DNA from 2 places in the Catenuloplanes atrovinosus genome. Region 2 is predicted to be linked to the other one. Evidence: riboswitches for the same ligand, from Rfam matches in the RefSeq annotation. Region 2 holds a riboswitch; the other holds the start of a gene.
The links. A riboswitch is a leader RNA that binds a small molecule or an ion and turns the genes downstream of it on or off. The one in region 2 is predicted to bind ZMP and ZTP.
Positions count from the first base shown of each region.

Region 1: it holds a riboswitch for ZMP and ZTP, as region 2 does, so the genes downstream of both, J2S41_RS31710 (glycine hydroxymethyltransferase) here and J2S41_RS13770 (bifunctional 5,10-methylenetetrahydrofolate dehydrogenase/5,10-methenyltetrahydrofolate cyclohydrolase) in region 2, are expected to answer to the same signal.

Region 1 is NZ_JAVDYB010000001.1:7,113,786-7,120,715, reverse strand. It holds gene J2S41_RS31725 (LPXTG cell wall anchor domain-containing protein) at 336-1,643, shown strand; gene J2S41_RS31720 (hypothetical protein) at 1,701-1,964, opposite strand; gene J2S41_RS31715 (RNA-binding S4 domain-containing protein) at 1,979-2,188, opposite strand; ZMP/ZTP riboswitch at 2,239-2,331, shown strand; gene J2S41_RS31710 (glycine hydroxymethyltransferase) at 2,352-3,773, shown strand; gene J2S41_RS31705 (methyltransferase domain-containing protein) at 3,957-4,757, opposite strand; gene J2S41_RS31700 (glycosyltransferase) at 4,822-5,952, shown strand; gene J2S41_RS31695 (hypothetical protein) at 6,068-6,418, shown strand; gene J2S41_RS31690 (EAL domain-containing protein) at 6,594-6,930, shown strand, end outside.
Region 2 is NZ_JAVDYB010000001.1:3,068,467-3,075,396, forward strand. It holds gene J2S41_RS13755 (EamA family transporter) at 1-741, opposite strand, end outside; gene J2S41_RS13760 (LysR family transcriptional regulator) at 812-1,735, shown strand; gene J2S41_RS13765 (maleylpyruvate isomerase family mycothiol-dependent enzyme) at 1,777-2,547, shown strand; ZMP/ZTP riboswitch at 2,711-2,792, shown strand; gene J2S41_RS13770 (bifunctional 5,10-methylenetetrahydrofolate dehydrogenase/5,10-methenyltetrahydrofolate cyclohydrolase) at 2,808-3,665, shown strand; gene J2S41_RS13775 (alpha/beta fold hydrolase) at 4,415-5,233, shown strand; gene J2S41_RS13780 (GNAT family N-acetyltransferase) at 5,251-6,597, shown strand.

The DNA.
Region 1 (6,930 bases), 4.0 Mb from region 2:
TGAGTGCATGAAATGTCTCGGAATGATCTCAACAGATTAAGGGCATCCTAAAAGATTTCTTTGCTGCCGGGCGAATGGTTAATCTCAGTCGCGCCGCGAGCACGGCTTCCGTCCATGGCAGACGGTCGGCCACCTCGCGCGTCCCCCTCGACTCCATTCCGTAGGAAAAGGCGTAACCCTGCGTTGTGAGCGTCCACTGTGTTATGAGCCGCCGCCGGAGAGTGGCGCTCACCGCTGGGCCGTGAAGCAGCACCACTGAATCGGCATCACTCGGGGCGCGCCGACCGTCGAATCGGCGTGCCTCGCTCGTTCCCCTCTTTTGGAGCGTCGCACCCATGAAATCCGTCCCCCGTATCCGCCGCGTCGCCGCTCTCGCGGTCGGCGTGGTCCTCGGCCTGACCGGGCTGGCCACGGTCGGCTCCCCGGCCAGCGCCACCAGAGGGCACCAGCCCAGCTGCGTCACCCCCGAGCAGGCCAAGTATCAGCACACCTTCGACGGTCCGAAGGGCACCGCCAGCATCAAGCTGCTCAACGGCCCGCTCTGCGCGGAGCAGGCGTTCGCGCTGGTCTCCTACACGGCGCCGTCGGCCACGTTCGCCACGCCGCAGCACGTGCTGGACAGCTCGGTGAAGAAGTTCGTGCCGGCCACGGCGGGGCAGCTCAGCGTCAACAAGCTGGAGTTCAAGGTCGAGGTCCCGGAGTGCTTCACCCAGGTGGACTTCGTCTTCGGCGCGGACATCATCAACCCGCTGACCGACGGCAGTGACCGCTACAACAGCCGCAAGGTCGGCGAGAGCAGCGCGCCCGGCAACCGCTCCACGCCGAAGCCGGGTCAGCCGCAGCACGCCTGGTACAACGGCGGCTCCGGCACCTGCAAGGCCGAGCCCGCCGTCGAGCCGCTGCCGGACTGCACGGGCAACGTCGCGCTCAAGCTGATCAACCGCAGCACGCACAGCGAGACGTTCACGATCACCGCCGACGGTGGCTTCAGCAAGACCGAGACGCTGAAGGCCCGCCAGGAGCCCGCCACCGTCACCGTGCCGGCCGCGAACGCCAAGAACATCGTGGTCAGCTCGCGTGGCAAGGAGCTCTACCGCGGCGCCTGGAGCACCCCGGAGGACTGCCAGGTTCCCGAGGTCGGCACCCCGGAGGCCACCGTGGCCCAGACCTGCGAGGGCCTGAGCTTCACGGTCAAGAACCCGGAGAACGGCAAGGAGTTCACCGTCACCTTCACGCCGAGCACGGGCCAGCCGCAGACCATCACGGTGAAGCCGGGTCAGACCGCGCCGCCGGTGATGTTCCCGGGCTCCGAGGGGCTGACCGTCAAGGTCGATGGCGACCTGGACGCGCTGAAGGGCGAGGTCGCCTGGACCAAGCCGGCGGACTGCGGCGTCACCACCCCGCCGACCGGCACGCCGTCGCCGTCCCCGACCACCCCGGTGCCGACCGGCACGCCGGAGACGCCGGCCAGCCCGGGGCCGTCGACCACGCCGGTCGCGTTCACGCCGGGTGACGGCGAGCCGGAGCTGCCGCTGACCGGCGCGGCCGTCGGCTCGATCACCGCGGGCGCGATCGTGCTGCTCGCGGCCGGTGCCGGCCTGTTCCTGATGGCGCGTCGCCGGAAGCTGAAGTTCCAGGCCTGATCGCCGTAACGCACCCGGAGGGCGCGCCGACCGCTGCGGTCGGCGCGCCCTTTCGTCTCAGGCGGGCTGGGTGGCCGTGCCGGTGAACGCGCCGCCGGCCGACACCCGGACCGAGGCCTCCGTGCCGTCCGGCAGGCGCAGCGTGCCCTCGCCGGAGGGGAGCAGCAGGTCGGCGATCTCGCCGTCGCTGAGGTCGAGCGTGCCGGTCCAGGTGACGACGCCGGTGCCGGCGTCCCGGCGGGTACGGATGCTGGTGTGCTTGACGGTCTGCGCGGTGCCGTCGGAGGCGAACAGCGTGGCGCTGCCGAGGTAGGTGCCCATGGATCGAACCTACGCTAGGCCACCACCAGCGTGATGTCGTCACCCACCGTCACCACGTCGCCCTTGAAGAGCTGCCGTCCGCGCCGGTCCTCGGGCTCGCCGTTGACCGTGACGTCCTCGGAGCCGAGCAGGTACTTCACGTCCGAACCCGCCTCGATCACGTCTGCGAGCTTGAGGAACTGGCCCAGGCGGATCATGTCGGTGTTGATGGTGACCTCACGCATGAATTCATCATCGAGCCTGGCCGCGATCCGCGGGGCAGCGGGTATGCTCCGAGGCGGACCGTGACTGGCGCTGTCAGATGGATCAACCATCGGGGAGCGGTCCCGCCCACACCGGGCGTCTGCCGCGCGCCTGGGCCTCTTCCACCTGTGATAGGGAGGTCCAATGTCCGAGTTGAACGCCGAGTCGACCGCCTTCCGTGCCGCGCTCGAGGTCATCCGTTCCGTCGAGCCGCGAGTCGCCGACGCCATCGCGTCCGAGCTGACCGACCAGCGCGAGTCGCTCAAGCTGATCGCCAGTGAGAACTATGCGTCCCCGGCCGTGCTGCTGGCCATGGGCAACTGGTTCTCCGACAAGTACGCCGAGGGCACCATCGGGCGCCGTTTCTACGCCGGCTGCCAGAACGTCGACACCGTCGAGTCCGTCGCCGCGGAGCACGCCAAGGCCCTGTTCGGCGCGCCGCACGCGTACGTGCAGCCGCACTCCGGCATCGACGCGAACCTGGTGGCGTACTGGGCGATCCTGGCCGACCGGGTCGAGCAGCCGTACCTGGCGAAGCTCAAGAAGACGCAGGTCAACAGCCTGACCGACGCCGAGTGGGCCGAGCTGCGCGCCGCGTTCGGCAACCAGCGCATGCTAGGCATGTCGCTCGACGCCGGCGGCCACCTCACCCACGGCTTCCGGCCGAACATCTCCGGCAAGATGTTCGACCAGCGCTCCTACGGCGTCGACCCGGCCACCGGCCAGATCGACTACGACGGCCTGCGCGAGATCGCCCGCGACTTCAAGCCGGCCGTGATCGTGGGCGGCTACTCCGCGTACCCCCGGAAGGTGAACTTCCGCGTCATGCGGGAGATCGCGGACGAGGTCGGCGCCACCTTCATGGTCGACATGGCGCACTTCGCCGGCCTCGTCGCCGGCAAGGTCTTCACCGGCGACTTCGACCCGATCCCGCACGCGCACATCGTCACCACCACCACGCACAAGAGCCTGCGCGGCCCGCGCGGCGGCATGGTGCTCTGCCAGCCCGAGCTGGCCGAGCAGGTCGACCGCGGCTGCCCGATGGTGCTCGGCGGCCCGCTCGCGCACGTCATGGGCGCCAAGGCCGTCGCGCTCGCCGAGGCCCGCCGCCCCGAGTTCGCCGACTACGCGCAGCGCATCGTCGCCAACAGCCAGGCGCTCGCCGAGGGCCTGCTCCGGCGCGGCGCCACCGTGGTCTCCGGCGGCACCGACAACCACCTGGTGCTGATCGACGTCGACAAGTACGGCCTCACCGGCCGCCAGGCCGAGCAGGCGCTGCTCAACTCCGGCATCGTCACCAACCGCAACAGCATCCCGCAGGACCCGAACGGCGCCTGGTACACCTCCGGCATCCGCGTCGGCACCCCAGCCCTCACCACCCGCGGTCTCGGTACGGCGGAGATGGACCAGATCGCCGACCTGATGCACACGGTCCTGTCCCAGACCACGCCGGACCCCGACTCCAAGGCCAGGTTCCACCTCGACCCGGCCGTCGCCGACCGCGTGTCCAAGCAGGCCACCGAGCTGCTCGCACCGTTCCCGCTCTACGGCGCGGTCTCGCTGTAAGCCCACCCGGAAGGCCCGCTCCCGCGTACCGGTGAGCGGGCCTTTCGCTTGCCCATCACCATCAGAATTCCTTTCTGCCCGCTCCCGGCGTGGTCGCGGTCCGCAAGCTCGGAGCGGGCACCGGTCGGCCGTGGCCGGCCTCCCTGCCGGATCCGCGGGTGCGCAAACCCGGTGCCGGTCCGGTCAGGCGTGGCAGAGAATCTCGCCGTGGAGGACGGTGAACCAGCCGTCGGGGGAGTCGGACCAGCGGCGCCAGCCGGCGGCGAGGCGCTGGAGGTCGGCGGGGGTGACGGTGCCGGCGGCGAGGAGCTGGCGGGCCATCGCGGACTCGACGATCCGGTCCGCCCACATGCCGCCCCACCAGCGGCGGTCCTCGTCGGTGGCGTAGCACCAGACGCCGGCGCCGGGGGTGATGGTGGTGAAGCCGGCGGCGCGCGCCCAGGAGAGCAGGCGGCGGCCGGCGTCGGGCTCGCCGCCGTTGGCGCGGGCGGTGGCGCGGTAGAGCGCCAGCCACTCGTCCAGTTCGGGGACGGCGGGGAACCAGGCGAACCGGTCGTAGTCGCTGTCCCGGGCGGCGACCACGCCGCCGGGGCGGCAGACGCGCCGCATCTCGGCGAGCGCGCGGACCGGGTCGGCCACGTGCTGGAGCACCTGGTGGGCGTGGACCACGTCGAACGCGTCGTCCGGGAAGGGGAGGTCGTGCACGTCCGCGACCGCGAAGTCGACCGTGGTCACCCCGCGCGCCGCGGCCTCGGTGCGGGAGAGCGCGAGCGCGTCCTCGGTGAGTTCGATGGCGGTGACCCGGCCGGGCGCGACCAGCGCGGCGAGGTCCATGGTGATGGTGCCGGGGCCGGCGCCGACGTCCAGCAGCGACTGGCCGGCGCGCAGGTGCGGCAGCAGGTAGGCGGCCGAGTTGTCCGCGGTGCGCCAGCGATGTGAGCGCAGCACCGATTCGTGATGACCGTGCGTGTATACGGCTGACATACCCCGACGATAGGCCCCGCTTCTCGTATTGCGGGAAGCATCTCCCAGATAATAAGATCGAATGATGCGCATCCTGTTCTCGTTCGTGGGCGGTGCCGGGCACTTCCTGCCGCTGACGCCGATCGCCCGGGCCGCCCGGGCCGCCGGTCACGACGTGGCGCTGTCGGCCGGGCCGCGCATGGTCGACACGGTCCGGCGGGCCGGCTTCGAGGTGCTGGACAACGGCGCTGCGGACGCGCCCACGCCCGAGCGGCGCGAGCGGCTGCCGTTGGCGCCGCTGGACGAGGCTCGGGAGCGGCGGGTGGTCACCGACATGTTCGTCCGTAAGGCCGGGCCCGACCGCGCCGCCCGGCTGCTGACCCAGGCGGCCGAGTGGCGGCCGGACCTGATCGTCTGTGACGAGGTCGACTACGGCGCCATGATCGCGGCGGAGCGGCTGGGCATCCCGCACGCCACCGTGGTGGTGCTCGCGGCCGGGTCGTTCGTCCAGGACGGATACGTGGCCGAGGCGATCGACGAGGTGCGCGCGGAGTTCGGGCTGCCGCCGGACGGCGGGCTCGCCATGCTCGGCCGCCACCTGGTGCTGGAGCCGGTGCCGCCGGGCTTCCGCGACCCGGCGTTCCCGCTGCCCGCGACCGGCCACGCGATCCGCCCGGCCGAGACCATGCCCCCGATCGCCGAGGGCGGCGACCGGCCGCTGATCTACTTCACGCTCGGCACGGAGTTCAACATCGAGTCCGGCGACCTGTTCGAGCGGGTCCTCGCCGGGCTGCGCGACCTCCCCGCCGACCTGGTGATGACCGTGGGCCGCCACCTCGACCCGGCCGTGTTCGGGCCGCAGCCGGCGCACGTGCGGATCGAGCGGTTCGTGCCGCAGGACGAACTGCTGCCCCGCTGCGACCTGGTCGTCTCGCACGGCGGCTCGGGCAGCGTGCTCGGCGCGGTGGCGCACGGGCTGCCGATGCTGGTGGCGCCGATGGGCGCGGACCAGCCGGACAACGCGGTTCGCGTGGCCGCGCTCGGCCTCGGCCGCGTGCTGGACGCGGAGACCGTCACGCCGGAGCGGGCCGCCGCCGAGGCCGCGGCCGTGCTGGCCGGCCCGGGCTGCCGCGACACCGCCCGCGCGCTGCGCGCCGGCTGGGCGGCGCTGCCCGGCCCGGCCGCGGCGGTCCGCCTGCTGGAGTCGATTGCCTGATCGTTTCCGGTCGCGCACGCACCGCGTACCCCCGCCGGAGTTTGATGAGTTTTGGTCTGTTTTCTGACGTGGGAATCGGTTGCCGTCAAGACGTCTTGACGGGCACGCTGGAGCCATGCCTGCGCCGGATGATCTCGAGTACGAGTACACCCTGCTGACCGCCGTGGCCCGGTACGACACTCTGCGCACCCGCGACGCACTGGCCTCGGCCTCGTCCTCGCTCGACGAGACCCCGCTCGACCCCGACCTGGCGCCGCTGTCCAAGGAGGAGGCGCTGGAACTGCTGGCACTGGGCGAGCTGATCGCGCGCAAGGCGACCTACGGCCGTCAGCTCGACGTGCGCACCGCCCGCAAGGCCGGCGCCTCCTGGGCGCAGATCGGACAATCCCTCGGCTGCACGAAGCAGTCCGCGTGGGAGACCCACGCGAAGTGGCTGGACGAGCAGGTCTGGACGCAGCAGCAGTGAGCCGCCGGTGCCCGCTCGGCCGGGGCATCGCGGGTTCCGCCTCGGCGGCGGCGGGTCCGCGTTCCGCGCGCTGACCGGGCACATCGAGTTTTCCATTGAACTGGGTGGATATTAGTCAGATTCCACCGGTTTGCTACCGAAGTGGCCTTCGGAGGGCAACCGGAACGGAGGGCTGATGTCCACCCGAGTCGCGCGGGTCAGCTTCGGCGCGTGGATGGTCGTGCTGACCGGGGCCTATTACGCGTTCCCGGTGTACGGCACCGCGTTCTGGGCCGGGCTCGGCTTCGGTGCCGCGATCGCGGTGCTGGTCGGCGTGCTCCTCAACCGGCCGGCCCGCGGGCTGCCCTGGTTCCTGCTCTGCGGCGTGCTGGTCACGTTCGCGCTCGGCGACGCGGTCTACAACCTGACGTCCCGCGACGCGTTCCCGTCCCCGGCGGACGGGTTCTACCTGCTGTCGTACCCGCTGCTGGCCGGCGCCCTACTGGTCTTCATCCGGTTCCGGTCCGGCGCGG
Region 2 (6,930 bases):
GACCGTGACCGCCGGTTCCAGGCCGCACAGGATCGCGGCCGTGGATGCGCCGACCCGGCGGACGCCGGCGAACATCGCGGCGATCGGCAGCACCGTGCCGATCACCGCGATGGCCGGCACCCACAGCCAGGCGGACGGGACGGCCGGGGCGTGCAGGCCACCGGTGATCGTGGCGCCCAGTGCGATGCTGACCGCGGCCGAGGTGCACACGATCGCGGTCAGGGCGAACACGTCCAGGTCCTCGGGCAGGGTCTCGGACACGGTCAGGTAGACCGCGTAGGTGCCGGCCGCGGTCAGCGCCAGCAGGATGCCGACGCCGGCGTCGAACCCGGCGCCGAGCAGCAGCACCAGGCCGGTGCCGGAGACCGTCAGCGCGGCGATCCGGCGGCGGTCGGCGCGGGTGCGGCGCAGCGCCACCGCGAGGATCGTGGTCAGCGCCGGGTAGGTGTACAGCAGCAGCGCGGCCAGGGACGCGTCGATCGTGGCGACCGCGCCGAAGTAGGCGGCGCCCTGGAGGGCGTAGCCGACCGCGCCGAGCCCGATGACGACCGCGAGCGTGCGGCCGGTCATCCGCACCGGGCGGCGGCGGATCAGGACGATGCCCCACAGCAGCAGCGCGGCCAGCGCGAACCGTACGGTCAGCATCGTCGTCACGGACATTCCGCCGGCGTACGCCTGCTTCGCGAACAGCGGCGCCAGCCCGAAGCCGGTGGCCGAGACCAGGCACAACACGAATCCCACCCGGTCACGATAGGAAGTGCCGATCTAGAGAGGTAGCCTTGGTTTCCTTCACCGGCCGAAGGAAATCCCTATGGTGACGCTGCATCAGCTGCGCTGCTTCCTCGCGACCGTCGACCACGGGTCGTTCACCGCCGCCGCGGCCGCGCTCGGCTACGCCCAGCCGTCGCTGTCCGAGCAGGTCAGGCTGCTGGAGGCGGGCCTGGACGCGCGGCTGTTCCGGCGCGCCGGGCGAGGGCTGACGCCGACCGAGGCGGCGCTCGCGCTGCTGCCGCACGCCACCGCCGCGCTCGCCGCCGTCGACGCCGGCACCCGCGCGGTCGCCGGGGTCCGCGAGGTGCTGACCGGCACCGTACGGTTCGGCGTGTTCGGCACCGCCCGCCTCTACCTCGGCGCCGGCCTGGTCGCCGACGTGCTGGAACGGCACCCCGGCATCCGGCTGGAACTCGCCGGCCTCAACTCCGCGCAGATCGCCGCCCAGTTGCGCCGCGGCACGCTGGAGGCCGCGGTCATCGCGCTGTCCGCCTCCTCCACGCAAGGGCTCGCGGTCACCCCGGTCATGCGCGACGAACTGGTCTACGTCAGCGCGGACCCGGAGCGGCTCGCCCAGGCCGTCACGCCCGCCCGGCTGGCCACCGCGCCCCTGGTGCTGCCGGACGTCAGCTTCCGCGACGACGACTCCACCCGCCGGATGCTCGCCCGCGACCTCCAGGCGGCCGGCCACCAGCTGACCACGCGCGTCGAGGTCGAGGACCCGGAGACCGCGCTGGAGATCGCCGCCCGCGGCATCGCGGACACCGTGACCTGGCGCGGCGTGCTGCGCGCGCAGGGTGACCGGTTGCCCGACCGTCTCGGCTGGACCCCGCTGCGCCCCAGGCGACACGAAACCTTCGCGATCGCCCACCGCCCCGACACGGTGCTCTCCCCCGCCGTGCGCGCGGTCGCCGACCTGGTCGCGGCGCGGATGCGCGCGCTCGACGTCCAGGTGCGCGGATGACCCCTGGCCGTGACCGTCCGTACCCCGGTAGGTTTTTCGGAATGAGCACGGAGCTGGGCCTGGACTACGCGGGACACCTGAGCGCCCTGCGCGGCGCCGTCGGCCGCCTGGTCGACCTCGTGGCCGACGCCGACCCCGCCACCCCGGTCCCGGCCTGCCCCGGCTGGGACCTCGGCACGCTCTCCGGTCACATCGGCGCCACCCACCGCTGGGCCGAGGCCATGGTCGCCTCCGGCATGCCGCGCCGGCTGCCGTTCGAGGCGTTCGCCGCCGAGGTGCCGCACGACGCCGGCGAGCTCACCGTCTGGTTGCTCATCGGCGCCCAGCGGCTGCTGGCCACGCTCGAGTCGACCGATCCCGACCGCCCGGTCTGGACCTTCGGCCACGACCGCCGTGCCGCCGGCTGGCCCCGCCGCATGCTGCACGAAGCCGTCGTCCACGGCCTCGACGCGGCCGAGGCGCTGCGGCAGCCGTCCCGCGTCGACGCGGCCGTCGCCCGTGACGGCATCGAGGAGTTCCTCGGCGCGATGCTGCACCACCCGACCATCCAGCGCCGCCTGATGCCCGACGGCGGCGAACCGCTCACCGGCACGCTCATCCTCGCCGCCGCCGACACCGGCGAGATCTGGCGCGTCGACCTCGGCGGCGCCACCCCCCGCTGGCGCCGCGTCACCAGCACCGCCGACGGCGACGCGGTCGTTCTCGGCGGAATCGCGGAGCTCTACCTCTACCTGTGGCACCGCATCCCGGCGCCGACCGTCATGGGTTCGCCGGACCTGGTGGCGCAGTGGTCCCGGGCGACCACCCTGTAGAGGCCATTCGATCTGCCCGCTTCCGGCGTGGCCGCGGTCCGCACGCTCCCGCGGGCACCGGTCGTCGCTGGCGCTCCTCCCTGCCATTCCCGCGGGTGGTCACGGTCAAGACCGAACGCGGGTGACGGGATTGGCGTGGCCAGGTGCTCATGGTGCATATTGGGACGCGACAGCGACTGGCGGCACGGGGATGGCAGCGACCATCGGGGAGCTCGTCGTGGGAGTCGACCGCCTGGGCGCCCACGGTTTGCAGGAGTCTCATGTCTGCCCGACTTCTTCCCGGTAAGCCTGTCGCCGACGCCGTCCTGGAGGACGTGACCGCCCGCGTCGCCGCGCTCAAGACCAAGGGCGTCACGCCCGCGCTCGCCACGATCCTGGTCGGCGACGACGACGCCAGCGCCGGATACATCCGGATCAAGCAGAAGCAGGCCGGCGAGCTCGGCTTCGTCTCCCCGCACGCGCACCTGCCCGGCGACGTCACCCAGGCCGAGTTGGAGCGCGTGATCCGCGGCTTCAACGACGACAAGGACGTGCACGGCCTGCTCGTGCAATACCCGATCCCGAAGCACCTCGACTACGACCGGGCACTTCAGGTGATGGACCCGGACATGGACGTCGACGGCCTGCACCCGCTGAACATGGGCCGGCTCGCGCTCGGCCTGCCCGGCCCGCTGCCGTGCACACCCGCCGGCATCGAGGCGCTGCTCGCGCACTACGACATCCCCGTGTCCGGCCGTGAGGTGGTCATCCTCGGCCGGGGCGCCACACTCGGCCGCCCGCTCGCGATGCTGCTGGCCCAGAAACGCCCCACCGCGAACGCCGCCGTGACCGTGGTCCACACCGGCGTGCCGGACTGGGCCCGGTACACGCAGCGCGCCGACATCCTGATCGCCGCGGCCGGCGTACCCGGGATCATCCAGCCCGAGCACGTCAAGCCCGGCGCGGTCGTCATCGGCGGCGGCGTCCGCTACGAGGGCCGCCGCATCCTCCCCGACGTGGACGAGACCTGCGCCGACGTCGCCGGCGCGATCACCCCACGGGTCGGCGGCGTCGGCCCCACCACGGTCGCGATGCTCTTCCGCAACGCGGTAGCGGCGGCGGAACGCGCCACGGCCTGAAACGCCACGATCATGTGCCGGGCGCACACGCCGTACCCCGGCACATGATCGTCCGTCCCGCCGCCGCCCGCCCGCCGGTGCGGTCGCGGGTGGTGACCCGCTTCCAGCGCAACATGCCCGCCCGCCCGTCGTGCGGTCGCGCCTGGTGAACGCTCGCAGCGCACACCACGAGGACATGATCGTCCCGCCCGCCCGCCCGCCTGCCTGCCGGTGGGGCGTGGTGACCCGCTCTCAGCGCAACACGCCCGCCCGCCCGTCGTGCGGTCGCGCCTGGTGAACGCTCGCAGCGCACACCACGAGGACATGATCGTCCCGCCTGCCCGCCGGCCGGTGCGGTGGCGGGTGGTGACCCGCTTCCAGCACAACATGATCGTCTGGCCCGCTCGCCCGCCGGTGCGGTCGCAGGTGGTGACCGGTCGCAGCGCACACCACGGGGAGCGGCGTCAACCGCCGCACACCGGGGAAATCGCGCGATCGCTCCGGCCCGCAGCAGCATGATCGCGGGCGTGATCCGCTCGCCCGGCGCACCCCCGGCGCAGCGCTGACCGGCATACATCGGCGGAACCGCGTTGGCCGGAGGCGGTCGGCGGCAGCCGAATCGCGGTCCTGGTTCTCCGTCCGGCGTGCACGGCCGGGTGGCGCTGACGGGTGATGCCGGCCGGCACGCACATCGCGAATCCGGCTCGCCCGCGGACATCGCCGTGCCCACCCCGGCGGGAATCGTCATTGTGACCGGTAGCGTCGGCGTCATGCTGCACTACGACACCACGCAGGAGGACGGGGAGCCGATCGTCGCGCTGTCCGGTGGCGCCGCACGGCACCCGGAGTACCTCGGTGACCTCGCGGGTATCGGCGCGAACGGGTTCCGGCTGGTGATCCCGCATCTGCGCGGGATCGGGCTATCGTCCGGCCTGGAGCCGGCATCGTTCTGGGAACAGGCGGCGGACCTGGAGGAACTGCGGCTCGCGCTCGGCCGCGAGCGGCTGATCATCGCCGGGCACTCCGCCGGCACCCGCCTGGCGATCGCCTACGCGGCACAGTATCCGCAGCGTGTCGCCGCGCTGGTGCTGATCACGCCGCCGTCGACCTGGCTGGTCCCGGTACCGTCCGATGCCGACACGCTGATCGCGCCCCGCCGCGGCGACCCGGCCGTCGATGACGCGCTCGCGCTGTGGGCCGGCGGTCCACCCGCACCCACCGGTGACGACGCGGCCGACGACGTGACCCTCAACGCGTGGTTCCGCGGTGCCGCACCGGTCACGTACGCGCGGTGGGGAGCGACGGAACAGGCCCACGCGCTGGTCGGCGACGTCAGCGCGCGAGCGGCCCGCGCCTACTTCGCCGAGACCCCGCCGGACCTGCCCGCCCGCCTCGCCGCGGTCACCGCGCCAGTGCTGGTCGTGGCCGGCGCGGTCGACTACGCGGTCGGGCTGGCCCCGGTGCAGGCCGTCGCGGGCCTGTTCCCACACGGACGAACGGTCACGATCCCGGACTGCGGCCACTATCCGTGGGTGGAACGCCCGGACGAGTTCCGCACCGCCGTCGACGCCTTCCTGGCATCGCTGTGAGGGACCTTCACACGGCGGTGGGCTGCGAGCCGGTCGAGTGGAACCCGAACCAGACCCGCGACTGGTGGCGATCGTGGACCGCGTCGGACCGCGCATCCGGCACGGAGTTCCGCGTCCTGGCCCGCGACGCCTCCGACGGTTGCGTGGCCCTGTGGCTGATCGACGCGAACCCCCCGGTCGTCTACCTCGGCTCGGACGGCCTGGCCGCCGTGATCGCCACCGATGTGGACGATTACGCGGCCCTGCTGGCATCCGGAGTGTCACCGTCGGACGCGGCCCGGCTATCGTCGTCGCAGCCTCCGGCAACGGCGGCGCCGGCAGACCCGGCCGACTTCGTGGAGCCGTCCGCCGAGGGGACCTGGCCCTCGCCCCCGCGACGTACCGCAACACCGGTGCGATCACCAGACCGGGCGGAACCGTCGGCCGCAGCCACCCGACCGTCGTCGCAGCCTCCGAAGGCAGAGACAGAGCCGGTGCGGCCATCCGCCGACGCGGCCGGGCCGTCGTGGCCGCAGCCTCCGCAACCGGCGGCACAGACTGCGGAGCCGGTGGGGCCATCCGCCGACGTTGCCGGACCGTCGTGGCCGCAGCCTGCGGAACCGGCGGTGAAGGCCGCAGAGCCGGTGGAGCCGTCCGCCGAGGCAGCAGGGCCGTCGTGGCCGCAGCCTGCGGAACCCACGGCCCAGGCCGCAGAGCAGGTGGAGCCGTCCGCCGAAGCGGCAGGGCCGTCGTGGCCGCAGCCTGCGGAACCCACGGCCCAGGCCGCAGAGCAGGTGGAGCGATCCACCGAAGCGGTAAAGGTTGATCCGCCGGTCACCGCGGGCCCTCACCGGGCAGTCCGCGCCGGCCGGCCGGCTCTGCCGTCCGTGCGGGCCGCGCAGGCGGCATATCCGGAGTTCCCGGCGTACGCCGCACGGTTGATCCCATCCCCCGCGATCCGCCTCGCCGACGCCGGTGATGCCGCGACGCTGCAGGAACTGATCGCCACCATGGGCTACGACGTGCCGGCCGCGGAGATCACCTCCCGGCTCGGTGGGCTGCTCGGCGAATCGAACGTCGTCTACGTCGCCGTCACCGACCGGGTCGTCGGCTGGGTCCACGTCCTGATCGGTCACAGTCTCATCGTCGGCACCCGCGCCGAACTCGGCGGGCTCGCCGTCTCCGCCGACGCCCAGCGCACCGGAGCCGGCGCCGCACTGCTCGCCACCGCCGAGCGCTGGGCCACCAGACACGGCGCGACCAGCATGTACGTCCGATCCGGCAGTGACCGGACGGCCGCGCACGCCTTCTACCACCGGCACGGCTACACCACCCGCAAGACCCAACTGGCGCTCACCAAACCGCTGCCCGCGTCCTCAGGCTGAGTCACCACCACGTCGCCGGATCTCCGGGCTCTGGGAGAACCGCGCGCGGCCACGACGCTCGGTGCACGTAATCGCCGCCCACCGGCTGCGGCCGAGGCGCCATCTCGCCGCACCAAGATCGCCGCCGGGTGCTGCCGGAGGAGGGAGGGCGGCCGGCCGAACACCGCATCGCGCTGCCTCCTGAAACACCGCCCGGCAGGACCTGCCCATCCCGTCGCCGCCGCAGATCGACGCTGGCGGCCGCGCCGGTGATCGCGCCGAGAGCCCGGTCAACCGAGAACCAGCGTGACCGTCGCGTCGCTGCCGGAGACCGGCACCGGTCCGCGCCGGTGA